DNA from 2 places in the Streptomyces sp. NPDC087420 genome. Region 2 is predicted to be linked to the other one. Evidence: riboswitches for the same ligand, from Rfam matches in the RefSeq annotation. Region 2 holds a riboswitch; the other holds the start of a gene.
What was found. Region 2 has a riboswitch for S-adenosylmethionine ahead of ACIO1C_RS09825 (aminotransferase class V-fold PLP-dependent enzyme). Riboswitches for the same ligand answer to the same signal wherever they lie in the genome.
Positions count from the first base shown of each region.

Region 1: it holds a riboswitch for S-adenosylmethionine, as region 2 does, so the genes downstream of both, ACIO1C_RS03005 (putative leader peptide) here and ACIO1C_RS09825 (aminotransferase class V-fold PLP-dependent enzyme) in region 2, are expected to answer to the same signal.

Region 1 is NZ_JBIUXU010000001.1:715,693-722,988, forward strand. It holds gene ACIO1C_RS02990 (ABC transporter permease) at 1-42, opposite strand, end outside; gene ACIO1C_RS02995 (ABC transporter substrate-binding protein) at 39-1,799, opposite strand; gene ACIO1C_RS03000 (acyl-CoA dehydrogenase family protein) at 1,792-3,009, opposite strand; SAM riboswitch class IV at 3,547-3,660, shown strand; gene ACIO1C_RS03005 (putative leader peptide) at 3,694-3,855, shown strand; gene ACIO1C_RS03010 (LLM class flavin-dependent oxidoreductase) at 4,058-5,263, shown strand; gene ACIO1C_RS03015 (NtaA/DmoA family FMN-dependent monooxygenase) at 5,325-6,719, shown strand; gene ACIO1C_RS03020 (LLM class flavin-dependent oxidoreductase) at 6,716-7,296, shown strand, end outside.
Region 2 is NZ_JBIUXU010000004.1:262,579-269,874, forward strand. It holds gene ACIO1C_RS09805 (NYN domain-containing protein) at 1-598, opposite strand, end outside; gene ACIO1C_RS09810 (hypothetical protein) at 632-874, opposite strand; gene ACIO1C_RS09815 (rhomboid family intramembrane serine protease) at 1,056-1,733, shown strand; gene ACIO1C_RS09820 (Lrp/AsnC family transcriptional regulator) at 1,730-2,011, shown strand; gene ACIO1C_RS09825 (aminotransferase class V-fold PLP-dependent enzyme) at 2,064-3,434, opposite strand; SAM riboswitch class IV at 3,515-3,632, opposite strand; gene trpD (anthranilate phosphoribosyltransferase) at 3,766-4,830, opposite strand; gene ACIO1C_RS09835 (cytochrome bc complex cytochrome b subunit) at 5,058-6,689, opposite strand; gene ACIO1C_RS09840 (Rieske 2Fe-2S domain-containing protein) at 6,686-7,296, opposite strand, start outside.

The DNA of each region.
Region 1 (7,296 bases), on a different contig from region 2:
ACCCCGGCGAACCGGGCCCCGCCCGGCCGGGACCGCCGTCACTTCGAGACCAGCCAGGCGTCGTAGAACGTCAGCCAGTTGCTCGCGTTGAAGGTGAGCCCCTTCACCCGGTCGGACTGCCCGACGAGGGAGACCTGGGTGTAGAGGGGGACGACGACCGCCAGGTCGATCGCCCGCTGCTGCACCTTGGGGTAGACGTCCGCGCGGACCTTCTCGTCCAGCGTGGCCCGTCCCTGGTCCGTCCACGTGTCGAAGGACGGGTCGGTCAGGAAGGTGGCGTTGATGCCGCCCTTGGCGGGCGCGCTGCCGGAGTTGAAGAACAGCCACAGCACATCGGGGTCGAAGCGCGGCCAGCTGAGGTCGATAATGTTCGCCTTGCCGCCGTAGACCTTGGTGTTGTACGTGCCGATGTCGAGGTTGGGGCGCTTGACCTCGACCCCGACCTTCTTCAGGTCGGCCTGGACGGCCTGGCCCAGGATGTCGCGTCCCTCCCGGGTGGCCTGGATGGACAGTTGGGGCCACTCGACGCTGAGCCGCTTGCCGCCCTTGGTGCGGTAGCCCTGCGCGTCGCGCCCGGTCCAGCCCGCCTCGTCCAGGAGTTGGGCGGAGACCTCCGGGTCGTACGGCCAACTGCCCTCAAGGGTCTTGTCGTAGTCGGGCGTGGTCGGGCTGATGGGGCTCCAGGCTCGGGGGTACTGCCCGAACGTGACCGTCTTCACGTCCTGGTCGATGTTGATCCCGCGCTGGATCGCCTTGCGCACCCGCTGGTCGTCCAGCGGCGCGATCGATGCGTTGAGCCAGAGGTTGTAGTTGCCGCCGGGAGCGGCCCGGGACACGAGCTTGAGGCCCGGGGTCGCCTTGACGGTCGTGACGTTCTGCGGCGGGATGGCCTTGGCCACCTGCACCTGGCCACTGGTCAGCGCCCCCGACCTGACCGAGGCCGCCGGCAGGAAGCGGACGACCAGCTTGTCCAGGTGCGCGGGCCCGGTGTGCGCGGCCGTCGCCGGTCCCCAGTCGTAGTCGGGGTTGCGGGTCAGTACCGCGGACTGGCCCTTGGTGTAGCTGGTGAAGACGAAGGGCCCGCTGCCCACGTCCGCCGGGCCGCCCGCCGCGAGCTTGCCCGCGTCCGCCGCGAGGGCCTTGGGGGAGTAGAAGCCCAGATAGGTTGTGCTCGCCGCCTGGAGGAAGGGCGCGAACGGCTTCGAGAAGGTGACCTTCGCCGTGTACGGGTCGACGACCTGGGTGCCGGTGTACGGGCCCAACAGGTTCGCGGCGTAGAGGGACTTGGTCGTCTTGGCGACGATGTGGTCGAAGTTGGCCTTCACGGCGGCGGCGTCGAACCGGGCGCCGTCGGTGAACGTCACGTCCTTCCGCAGGTGGAAGGTGTAGCTCTTGAAGTCGGCCCCGACCTCCCACTTGGTGGCCAGCCACGGGTGGAACTTCCCCGAGGCGTCCTGCGACACCAGCGAGTCGAAGACCCCGCGCTGGATCTCGGCGGTGACGTCCTGCGTGCTGGCGTGGATGTCCCACGAGACGGGTTCGGTGTCGACGGCGGTCGTGAGCGTGCCGCCCCGGACCGGTTTGCCCGCGGCTGCCGTACTGGTGCCGTTGTCGCCCGGCGAGCAGGCGGTGAGAAGGAATAGCCCGCTCAGCGAAACCGCGAGGAGACGACCGAGTCGGGGCAGGGTGGTGCGCATGGTGACCCCCGGCGTGGTGGAACTGGAGTGAGAGTGGGTGTGGGTGGTGATGCGGTGGGAGATCGATCGGGGCGCAGGTGCGGACAGGACCGGCTCAGGCACCCGGTGCCTCCTTCGCCAGGGCCGCCGCACCGATCACCGCGAGCGCGGCGTCCTCCTGCGGCGCGTGCACCCCGACGGACTGGATGTCGCGGAAGTGCCGCTCCAGCGGGTTGGCCTGGGCCAGCCCCGGGTTGCCGAGGAGGCGCAGTCCCGTCTGCACGGCGGTGGTCACATGGCGTACGACCACGACCTTCGCGGCCAGCGCGTCGACGCCCCCGACGGGAACGCCGCGGTCCACCCGGTCCGCCACCCCGAAGATCAGCTGTTCGGCGCCGGCGAGCAGCGTCTCGATCTCGCCCGCCGCCTGCCGGACGCGGTCCGTGGTGGCCAGCGAGCGGCCCAGCGCGGCGGGCACCCGCTCGTGGGCGAAGGTGTGCACGTACTGCTGCGCGGCGCGTGCCACGCCCAGGTAGAGCGCGGACGACAGCAGGAGCATGATCGTGCCGGGCAGGCGGCCCGCCACCGGCGCCGCGCCGGGCGCCTCCAGCTCGTGCACGTACTCCGCGGGGATCTCGACGTCGGTGAACCGGACCTCGTGGCTCCCGGTGGCGCGCATGCCCAGCTGGTGCCAGGTCGGCACGATCTCGATGCCGGGTGTCCGCGCGGGTACCACGAAGTTGCCCACCCGGGGTGACGCCTCGTCGGTCGCCGCCCAGACCAGGAAGTAGCTGAGCCCCTCCGCGCCGGTGACAAACCGCTTCCTGCCCCGGATCGACCAGCCGTTCGCGGTCCGCCTGGCGGTGGTCGCCGGCAGGCCGCCCCGGGTGGACGACCCCATCTCGGGCTCCGCGCGGGCGTGGTTGAGCAGGGTGGGACGCAGCGCGGACTCTTCCAGCACCCGGGCGTACAGCTCCTCGGGCCACGGGCTCCGGGTCTGGAGGAGATGGGGGACGATGGTCATCCCGGCGATCAGCGCGGTGGACGGGTCGCCCCGGCCGAGCGCCAGCAGGATCTTCGTGACGTCGGTGAAACTCACCCCGGACCCGCCGTACTTCGCGTCCACCCCGGCGGTCAACAGCCCCGCCTCGTGCACCAGTTGGAGCGGAGCGTGCGGGAAGGACCCGGTGCGGTCGTACTCGGCCGCGGTCGCCGCGAGGGACGCGCTCACCTCGTCCAGCCGGCCGAGATCGGCACGTAACAGCCGGCTCTCGGTTGCGGCGGGTCTCGTGAGTCCCCCCACCGGGACGGGGAGGGAAGAAGCGGTGACCATGGGCGTGTCCTTGCGTCTGGGTGGCTGTCCGGACACCGTCGGTGAGCGGCGGTGGGCGGGCTGAGGGCGCGACCGGGCGCCGGCCGGACGGGACCGGGCGTGGCCCGGTCGGCCGCTGGCCGTGGGGGAGGCGGAAGGGAGCGTCAGGAGGTGCGGGAGTGCGTGTGCCGTCCCGCGCCGCTCACCGGAGGCCCGGTGGCGGGGACGTGCTCATCGGCTCAACGACAGCCGGTCGACTTGACCTTGCCGAAGTCCACGACTCGGCATTGAGTCAGACGGGGCGTCAGATGATGGTCGAGTCCGTGGCGGCATGCGAGGGCGCAAGCCGGGTACCGGCCGTACTCCGTCGCGATCGCTGGCCTGAACATGGCACTGAGCATGCAGGACGAGGGCACTCTGCGTCCAATGCCGAATACTGATCGAGATTGATCACGAACGCTTATCGGTCACTCGCGGATCGGTACGCGCCCGGGGGACGGTCTGTGCTCATCGAGTGGGGATTGTGCCGGACACCGATGCGGAGTTACCGTTCACGCAGGTTATGAGTGTCAGCGACAAGCCCTGGTTGGCTGACCGGCAACCCTCCTGACGCGGCGGGGTGCTCCAGGTGACGACCCGGCGGAGCCGAAGACGGCAGCGCAAGCGCGAGAGCTCGGACCGGTACGACCGGTCGAGGCGGAGGTGATGGCAGTGCGAGGACGGTACGGCACACGCACGGCCTTCGCCGTCAGGAGCCGCCACCCCCGTGCCGTCGGCATGTTCTCCCGGCGCCACATCGATCTCCAGCGTGTCGCCGGCGCCCTGTGTCCGGCGTACGTGAACGCCGCGCCGCGGCACACCCCGTAGCGGCACCTCCTCCGCCGCACGGCCCCGACGTACAGCGCCCTCCGACGCACGTCCGCCGACTTCCGCCCGGGACAGGACCCGGAAACGGAAGGCACTCGGCATGTCCAGGAGAACTCCCGGTCCAGGAGAACTCCGCGCCCACGTGATGTTCGAGTCCACCTTTTCGAGTCCACGAGATTTCCGAGCGGGAAGCGGTACCGCCATGCCTTCAGCACCTTCACCCCTCCATCTGGCCGTCGCCCTCGACGCCGCGGGCTGGCATCCGGCGGCCTGGCGCGAGCCAGGTGCCCGGCCCCGCGAGCTGTTCACCGCGCGGTACTGGACCGACCTGGTGACCGAGGCCGAGCGGGGCCTGCTGGACTTCGTGACCATCGAGGACTCCCTGAGCCTCCAGTCCTCGTCCTTCGCCGGACCCGACGGCCGCACCGACCAGGTACGGGGCCGGCTCGACGCGGTGCTGGTCGCCGCCCGGGTCGCGCCGCTGACCCGGCACATCGGATTGATCCCCACGGCCGTCGTCACCCACACCGAGCCGTTCCACGTCTCCAAGGCCATCGCCACCCTCGACCACGTCAGCACCGGCCGGGCCGGCGTCCAGGTCAAGGTGTCAGGACGCGCCGACGAGGCCCCGCACTTCGGCCGCAGGCCGGCCGTCCAACTGCGTGTCGACGAGCTGGACTCGCCCGCGGGCCTGGCCCTGCTGAAGGAGCTCTTCGACGAGGCGGGCGACTACGTCGAAGTGCTGCGCAGGCTCTGGGACAGCTGGGAGGACGACGCCGAGATCCGCGACGCGGCCACCGGCCGCTTCATCGACAGGGACAAGCTCCACTACATCGACTTCACGGGGGAGCGGTTCAGCGTCAAGGGCCCCTCCATCACCCCGCGCCCGCCGCAGGGACAGCCGGTCGTCGCCGCGCTCGCCCACCGTGCGGAACCGTTCCGCCTCGTCGCGACCTCGACCGACGTCGGCTTCGTCACCCCGCGCGACCCCGAGGACACCAGGGCGATCCTCACCGAGATCCGCGCCGCGCAGGCCACCGCCGGGCGCGCCGATGAGACCGTCCACGTCTTCGGCGACCTGGTCGTCTTCCTCGACGACGACCCCGCGGCCGCCGCCGGCCGCAGGGCACACCTGGAGGAGCGCGCGGGCGCCCCCTACACCAGTGACGCCCGGGTCTTCACCGGTACGCCCGCCGAGCTGGCAGACCTGCTCCTCGAAGGCCAGGAGGCCGGCCTGACCGGATTCCGCCTGCGGCCCGCCGCCCTGCCCCACGACCTGGAGCGGATCACCCGGGGCCTGGTGCCGGAACTCCAGCGGCGCGGAGTCTTCCGTACCGCCTACGAGGCGGCCACCCTGCGCGGCCTGCTCGGGCTGCCCCGCCCCGCGAACCGGTACGCCGCGCTCTGAGCGTGACCCGGCCTCGCCCGCTCCGAAGAGAGCTCCGAAGACACGTAAGGACGCACCCCGCATGAGCAAGCCCGTCAAGCAGATCCACCTCGCCGCCCACTTCCCCGGCGTGAACAACAGCACCGTGTGGAGCGACCCCGCCGCCGGCAGCCAGATCGACTTCAGCTCCTTCGCCCACCTCGCCAGGACGGCGGAGCGCGCCAAGTTCGACTTCCTCTTCCTGGCCGAGGGGCTGCGGCTGCGCGAGCAGAACGGGGAGATCTACGACCTCGACGTCGTCGGCCGTCCCGACACCTTCACCGTCCTCACCGCCCTGGCCGCCGTCACCGAGAAGCTCGGACTCGCCGGGACGATCAACTCCACGTTCAACGAACCGTACGAAGTGGCCCGGCAGTTCGCGACGCTCGACCACCTGTCCGCGGGCCGGGCCGCCTGGAACGTCGTCACCTCCTGGGACGAGTTCACCGGACAGAACTTCCGGCGCGGCGGCTTCCTGGCCCAGGAGGACCGCTACCTGCGCGCCCGGCAGTTCCTCGCCGCGACCTGGGAGCTGTTCGACTCCTGGCGCGGCGACGAGATCACGGCCGACCAGGACGCCGGGATCTTCCTCACCGATCCGGCGCCCGGCCGGTTCGACCACCACGTCGACCAGTTCGGCATCAGCGGCCACTTCAACGTCCCCCGCAGCCCGCAGGGCCGCCCCGTCATCTTCCAGGCGGGCGACTCCGAGGAGGGCAGGGAGTTCGCGGCCTCGGGCGCGGACGCCATCTTCACCCGCCACGGCACCCTGGAGGACGGCCAGGCGTTCTACACCGACGTCAAGCGGCGCCTCGCCCGGTACGGCCGCGCCCACGACGAGCTGAAGATCCTGCCCGGCGTCACCTTCGTGCTCGGGGACACCGACGCCGACGCCGGGGAGAAGGCGGACGTCATCCGCCACCAGCAGGTCAGCGGCCCCACCGCCATCAAACTGCTCGAACAGCTCTGGAACCGCGACCTCAGCTCGTACGACCCCGACGGACCGCTGCCCGCCGTCGACCCGCTCGTCGGCGAGAACACCGTGGCCCGGGGCAGGGCCTCCGTACGGATGCACCGCGACCCGGTGGCCACCGCCGCCCGGTGGCGCGCCCTGGCCGAGGAGAAGGACCTCTCGATCCGCGAGCTGATCATCGCGGTGACCGGACGGCAGTCCTTCATCGGCTCCCCGGCCACCGTCGCGGAAGCGCTCAACCACTTCGTCCAGTCCGACGCCAGCGACGGATTCATCCTCACCCCGCACCTGACACCCGGCGGTCTGGACGACTTCGCCGACACCGTCGTACCGCTGCTCCAGGAGAGGGGCGTCTTCCGCGTCGAGTACGAGGGCGACACCCTGCGCGAGCACTTGGGGCTCGGTGCGGCCGGCGCGGTGCGGTCCGACCTGGCCGGGGCCGCCAACAGGAAGGCCGCGTCATGAAGTTCCTCGCCATCACCCTGATCGTGCACGCGCCCGACCCGGTCACCGGTGTCAAGAAATCGACCCACGACCGCTTCCGGGAGGTGATCGACAACGCCCTGCTCGCCGAAGAGCTGGGCTTCGACGGCTTCGGGGTGGGCGAGCGCCACGAGCGCCCCTTCATCTCCTCGTCGCCGCCGGTCGTGCTGAGCCATCTCGCCGCCCTCACCCGGCGGATCCGGCTGTTCACGGCGGTGACCACCCTGAGCCTGCTCGACCCGGTCCGGGCGTACGAGGACTACGCCACGCTCGACCACCTGTCCAACGGCCGCCTGGAACTGATCATCGGCAAGGGCAACGGAGCCGCCCAGCGCGAGCTCTACCACGTCACCGCCGAGGACCAGTGGGAGCGCAACGCCGAGTCGTACGAACTCTTCCGGCAGATCTGGCGCAACGACAAGGTCACCGCCTCACCCGTGTTCCGGGGCGAGTTGAAGGACGCCGAGGTCTGGCCCCGGCCGTACCAGCGGCCCGTCCGCGTCTGGCACGGCAGCGCGACCAGCCGGGAGTCGGTGGACCTGGCCGCCCGCTACGGCGA
Region 2 (7,296 bases):
CGCTCTGGGCGCTGCGCAGCTTGCGGTGGAGCGATTCGGCCTCCTTGCGGGCCGTCTCCAGCTCCGTACGCAACCGTTCGTTCTCGGTCTTCGTCAGCGCCCTGGCGACGGCCAGCTCTTCGCGCAGCCGCTCCAGCTCGCGCCTGGCCTCCTCGCCGGCGCGCTCGGCGTCGGCCCGCTGGGCCTCCTCGCCGGCGGCCGCCACCAACTTCACCCATCCGGGGGGCCGCAGCACGTACGCGGCGGCGGCCACATCCACGGGATCGGCCGCCGCGGGCGGCGATCCGGACTCCAGGGCGGAGGACAGCTCGGGCTGCGACTGCGTGATCCGCTCCCCGATCCGCTGGCGGAAGAGGGGGTCGCTCTCCAGCGCGGCGGCCATCGCGTTGCCCGCGAACTTGGCACGCCTGTTCGGGGTGAAGCGGGCGTACTGGCGCAGCTGCGCCGGGAGTTCGGAGACCGTCAGCCCGCCGAAGGCGTCCGAGACCAGCGCGACGACCCGGCGTCTCACCCCGTCCGGGAGCGGACGGTCGAGCGCCTCGGCGGCGTCACCGCCGGCCGCACCGGCCGGCTCGGCACCGCTGTCCGGCTGCTCCACGATCCGTCACCCCACTACCCTCGGGCGGTTCCCTCAGGAACCGGCGCCCGGCCTGTCGACCAGCTCGATCTGGTCCACCGCGTTGCACCAACGGCAGCGCACGGACTCGATGGTCTCACTGACCACCTCTCGCTCCTCCACCTTCGGCTCCCCCGCCAGGTCCAGATGGACGTACTCCACGACCCTCGACGACCGGGTCACGTCGAAGCGCGTGAGATTGCCGCAGAGCGTGCAGCGCCACCGGGTGGCGGCCGTCGGCCGGGGAACCGTCGTCATCGTGCCGTCCTTGAGTGTCGGGGTGGGGCCGGCGGTGCGCCGTCGAACGTGTGGATGTCCGCCCGTAACCCTACGGCCTCGCGGGTACCCCATGGCCCGGCGAGGCATTCCCGCCCGATGACTCCCCGTACGCCATGCTCTGTCCGTGATCAATTGGCGCACGGCGAACGACGGCCCCGTGGTGACGTACGGACTGATCGCGCTCTGCGTGCTGACGTTCCTGATCAGCCCCCTGTCGGGCTTCACCATGGCGTACGGGAGGGGCGAGGCGCTCCTCGGTGCGCAGAGCGCGTACTTCGAACGCTGGGGTGTCGTCCCCGGCCAGTTGACGCACGACCCCACCCCGCGCGCCCTGCTGACCCCTCTCACCGCGCTGTTCGTCCACGGCAGCTGGCTGCACCTGCTGGGGAACATGCTCTTCCTCTACGTCTTCGGGGCGATGACGGAGGAGCGGATGGGGCGACTGCACTTCGCGCTGTTCTACCTGGCCGCCGGCTACGCGGCCCTCTTCGTGTACGCGATGGCCAACGCGGGCTCGGAGCAGACCCTGGTGGGGGCGTCCGGCGCGATCTCCGCGGTGCTGGGCGCCTTCCTGCGCCTCTTCCCCCGGGCGCGGGTCACCAGCCTCTTCCCGTTCCTCCTCTTCCTGCCGCTGCGCTTCCCCGCCTGGATCGTGCTGATCTTCTGGTTCGTCCTCCAGTGGGTGGCGGCGCGGAACGCCGGATCGGGGCCCGGGGTCGCGTACCTCGCCCATCTGGTGGGCTTCGCCGTGGGCTTCTGCTACGCCTGGGGGCGTTACCGGCGTAGCGATAGGGTGGAGGTCAAAGCCGTGGCCACCGAGGGAGAACGTCAGCCGTGATCACCGCGATCGTGCTCATCAAGACCAGCGTCGGCCGGATCCCCGAGATCGCCGAGTCGATCGCCGCGCTGGACAGCGTCAGCGAGGTCTTCTCGGTCACCGGTACGTACGACCTGATCGCCATGGTGCGGGTCGCCAAGCACGACGACCTGGCGGACATCATCCCCGGTTCGATCAGCAAGATCGAAGGCGTCGAGGCGACGGACACACACGTCGCGTTCCGTACGTACTCCCAGCACGACCTGGAGGCGGCCTTCGCGATCGGACTCGACGCGTAGGCCGCCTCCAGGCGGTGCGCAGGGGAACGACGCCCTCCCGTGCGAGCGTGCGTCAGACGGTCTCGCCGTCCCGGTCCGGGACGCAGCGGCCCTCCTCGGTGCGGTAGCTCCAGCGGGCGCCCTCGCGCACCAGCTCCTTCACGGCGCCGACAAACCGGTCCACGTGCTCGTCGGGCGTTCCCGCGCCGAAGCTCACCCGAATGGCGTTGAGCGAGCGCTCGCCCGGCTCCGCCTCCGGGGCGCCGCACTCCCCCGGGTCCTGCGGGTCGCTGCCCAGCAGGGTCCGTACCAGCGGGTGGGCGCAGAACAGGCCGTCCCGCACCCCGATGCCGTACTCCGCGGAGAGCGCCGCGGCGAAGTGCGAGCTGTTCCAGCCCTCCACCACGAACGAGAGCACGCCGACGCGCGGGGCGTCGTCCCCGAACAGCGACAGCACCCGGACCTCGGGCACCTCGGCCAGGCCCGCCCGCACGCGGCGGACAAGCCGCTGCTCCCGGGCGACGAGCGTGTCGAACCCGGCCTCTTCGAGCGCCTTGCACGCCGAGGCGATGGCGTACACGCCGATGACGTTGGGCGAACCGGCCTCGTGACGGGCGGCCGTGGTGTGCCAGTCGACGTCCACCCCGCCGTCCGCACGCCGGGCGACCTTGCGGCTGGCGCCGCCGCCCGCCAGGTACGGCTCCGCCTCCCGCAGCCAGTCGGCGCGGCCCGCGAGGACACCGGAGCCGAAGGGCGCGTACAGCTTGTGCCCGGAGAAGGCGACCCAGTCGACGTCCAGTCCGGCGATGTCGACGGGGTGGTGCGGGGCGAGCTGCGCCGCGTCGAGGACGATCTGCGCGCCGTGCCGGTGGGCGGCGGCGGCCAGCTCCCGTACGGGCCAGATCTCGCCGGTCACGTTGGACGCGCCGGTGACACAGACCAGGGCGGGGCCCTGCTCCCGCCCGGCGAGCGCCCGGTCGAGCGTGGCGACGGCCTCGGCGGGGGTACGGGGCGCGTTCAGGTACGTCACCCGGGCGTCGCGCCAGGGCAGCAGCGAGGCGTGGTGCTCGGTCTCGAACACGAAGACCTGGGTGCCCGCGGGGACCACGGCGGCCAGCAGGTTGAGCGAGTCGGTGGTCGAACGGGTGAAGACGACCTGGTCGTCGGGGCGGCAGCCGAGGAACTCGGCGACGGTACGGCGGCTGTTCTCGAACAGGTCCGTCGACAGCTGGGAGAGGTAGCCGGCGCCGCGGTGCACGCTGCCGTAGTACGGCGCGTAGGCGGCGACGTCGTCCCACACCCGCTGGAGCGCGGGGGCGCTCGCGGCGTAGTCGAGGGCGGCGTAGGTGACCTCGCCCCCGGTGACGAGCGGGACGGTCACGTCGCGCCCGAGCACGGGCAGCGGCGCCGCACAGGCGGGGTCGTCGGTGGCGGTGGCAATGATGGACGACGACGTGGCGGCGTTCGGGTATGCGGACGTCACGAGACTGCTCCCTCGAGGACCTGGACCCCAAGAAAGCCAGGGGTCCGCGCTTGCCGCAGACCTCGCTGCCTACGGCCTGGTCTTCACCCGGGGCACCCCGCCACGGACGGAGGGTTGCCGGACAGCGAGCCGGGGCCTAAATCGCTGTCACTCATGACCTTGTCGAAGAGCTTGACACAGACAGACAGCGGCCTCAAGTCCGCGTCCGGGATGTGGAACAGAGCAGGCGGGGGGAACGGAAGAGGCGGGGCGGGGCCGGTGGCCGCACCCCGCCCGCCCGCTACCGCTACCGCTACCGGTGCGACGCCTCGACCCAGCGCGCGAGGACCCGCCCCGCCGCGCCCGAGTCCACCGACTCCGCCGCGCGCGCGATGCCCGCCGCCAGCTGGAGTTCCAGCGCGTCGTCCGTCGGGTCCAGCGCGACCAGCGCCGCCGCCGCGTTCAGGAGCACCGCGTCCCGTACGGGACCGGTCTCACCGGCCAGCAGCCGCCGGGCCACATCCGCGTTGTACGACGCGTCCGCGCCCCGCAGCGCCTCCACCGGCACCAGAGCCAGGCCCACCTCACGCGGGTCGAACGGCACCTCGCCGACCTTCCCGTCCCGGACGATCCACACCCGCGAGGTCGCGGTCGTCGTCAGCTCGTCGAGCCCGTCGTCGCCCCGGAAGACCAGCGCCGAACTGCCGCGCTCGGCCAGCACGCCCGCCACGATCGGCGCCATCCGCAGGTCCGCCACGCCGACGGCCTGGGACCGTACCCGGGCCGGGTTGGTCAGCGGCCCGAGGATGTTGAACGTGGTCTGCGCGCCCAGCTCCCGGCGCGCCTTGGCCGCGTACCGCAGCGCGGGGTGGAACTTCACCGCGAAGCAGAAGGTGATCCCCGCCTCCTCCGCGACCTCCGCGACCCGCCGCGGTGTCAGTTCCAGGTTGACGCCGAGCTTCTCCAGGACGTCGGAGGCACCGCTCGCGGACGACGCGGCGCGGTTGCCGTGCTTGACGACCTTCGCGCCGGTACCCGCGACCACGATCGCCGCCATCGTGGAGATGTTGACCGTCTTGGCGAGGTCGCCGCCGGTCCCCACGATGTCGACCGTACGGCCGGGCACTTCGATGGTGTTGGCGTGCGCGTACATCGCGCGGACGAGCCCGGAGACCTCCTCGACGGTCTCGCCCTTCGCCCGCAGCGCCACGGCGAAGCCGGCGATCTGCGCGTCGGTGGCCTCGCCGTCCATGATCTGGTCCATCGCCCAGGCGGTGTCGTCCGTGGACAGGTTCTCGCCGCGCAGCAGGGGGTTGAGGACGCCCGGCCAGGTCCGGGCCGCCACGGTGTCGCCTCCGACGGGGGTAACAGCGCTCATGCTCGCTCCTGGGTGTCAGTACAACGGGTCCCCGGCCTGCCGCCGGGCCCGCCGCCCAGCCTATCGGCGGACACCGGCCCCGCGGGCCCCGTGCCCGTACTGCGGACCGGCCGGTGCAGCGGGGAGCCCGCACCGGACCGCACCCGACAACGCCGAGGGCCCCGGCCGGTCTCGGGAAGGAGACCGGCCGGGGCCCTCGGTGGTGGCGACCCTGGGGGCCGGTGGGATCAGTGGTGGCCGTGGCCGCTCGTGATCTCCTTGTACTCCTCGGCGGTGGGCTTGGGGATCTGGGTGTTCTCCCCGTAGAAGCCCTTGCTGAGCTTCACCCGCGCCTTCTCGACCGGCGAGACCTTCCGCTCGACACCGTTCTCGTCGACCGTGGGGCCGAGCTCCGCCGGCTTCTGCTGCTCGTGCGCGGTGAGCTTGTACAGGTCACCCTGCTCCAGCGGCGTGTGGACCTCGACGAACTCGCCGTGCGGCAGCCGCTTGATGAGCCCGGACTCGCGTCCGTGCAGCACCTTCTCCGCGTCCGCGCGCTGAAGGCCGAGGCAGAACCGCTTGGTGACGACGAAGGTGAGGACCGGGACGACGAAGAACCCGACCCGGACGAACCAGGTGATCGTGTTGATCGACAGGTGGAAGTGCGTGGCCCAGATGTCGTTTCCACCACCGACCAGCAGGACGAAGTACCACGACAGCCAGGCGACGCCGAAGGCCGTACGGGTCGGCGCGTTGCGCGGCCGGTCCGCGATGTGGTGCTCACGGTCGTCCTTGGTGACCCACGCCTCGATGAACGGGTAGACCGCGATCGCGACGAGCACCAGCGGGAAGATGATCAGCGGGATGAACACCCCCAGGACCAGCGTGTGGCCCCAGAAGTTGATCTCCCAGCCGGGCATGAACCGGATGAGCCCCTCGGAGAAGCCCATGTACCAGTCGGGCTGCGCACCGGTGGAGACCTGGTCGGGCCGGTAGGGGCCGATCGACCAGATCGGGTTAATCGTGGCGATCGCCGAGACGACCGAGATCACACCGAAGACCAGGAAGAAGAACCCGCCGGCCTTCGCCATGTAGATCGGCAGCAGGGGCATGCCGACGACGTTCTTCTCCGTACGGCCGGGGCCCGCGAACTGGGTGTGCTTGTGCACGAACACCAGGATCAGGTGCCCGGCCACCAGGCCCAGCATCAGTCCGGGCAGCAGCAGGATGTGGACCGAGTAGAACCGGCTCACGAAGTCGCCGCCGGGGAATTCCCCGCCGAACAGGAACATCGAGATGTACGTACCGACGATCGGCACCGACAGGATCGCGCCCTGCACGAAGCGGACACCGGTGCCGGACAGCAGGTCGTCGGGGAGCGAGTAACCGGTGAACCCGGTGAACATGCCGAGGACGAACAGCAGGAAGCCGAACAGCCAGTTGACCTCACGGGGCTTGCGGAACGCACCCGTGAAGAACACGCGCATCATGTGCACGAGCATCGCCGCGAGGAAGATCAGCGCGGCCCAGTGGTGGATCTGGCGGATCAGCAGGCCGCCGCGGACGTCGAAGCTGATGTCCAGCGTCGAGGAGAACGCCTCCGACATCCGTACACCCTGGAGGGGCACGTAACTGCCGTGGTAGACGACCTCGTTCATCGACGGGTGGAAGAACAGCGTCAGATAGACACCCGTGAGGATGATGATGATGAAGCTGTAGAGGCTGACCTCGCCCAGCATGAAGGACCAGTGGTCCGGGAAGATCTTCCGCATGTTGGCCTTGGCCAGGCCGTAGATGCCCAGCCGGCCGTCCGCCCAGTCGGCGACCCGTTCGCCGGCGGGCGTCTTGCGGGGGTTCGTCTCGTCCGTGCTGTTACTCATCCGCGCTCCCAGAAGGCAGGGCCGACGGGCTCTTCGAAGTCGCCGAGCGCCTCGAGGTTGCCCTCACCGTTCACTCCGATCCGCAGCTGCGGAAGAGCGTGACCGGCCGGGCCGAAGAGGACCCGGGCGCCGTCGGAGAGGTCGAAGGTGGACTGGTGGCACGGGCAGAGCACGTGGTGCGTCTGCTGCTCGTACAGGCTGATCGGGCAGCCGACGTGGGTGCAGATCTTCGAGTAGGCCACGATCCCCTCGTGGGACCACTCGAGTTCGCGCTTGTCCTTGATGTCCTCCGGCTGGATACGGACGATCATCAGGGCGGCCTTGGCGATCTCCTTCTGGAACTCCTCGCTGTCCTCCTCCAGCCCCTCGGGCATGGCGAAGGTCAGCGAGCCCACGACGACGTCCTCGGGACGCAGCGGCTCCAGGGTGTTCATGTTGATGAGCTGCTTGCCCTTGGCCCACAGAGTGGTGCGGAGCTTCTTCTCCGGCAGCGGGCCGAGGTCGCGCAGCAGCACCACACCGGAGAGCGGTACGAACGCCAGCGCCCCGAACATCGTGTTGCGGATCAGCTTGCGCCGCCCGAAGCCGGACTCCGACGCACCGGCCG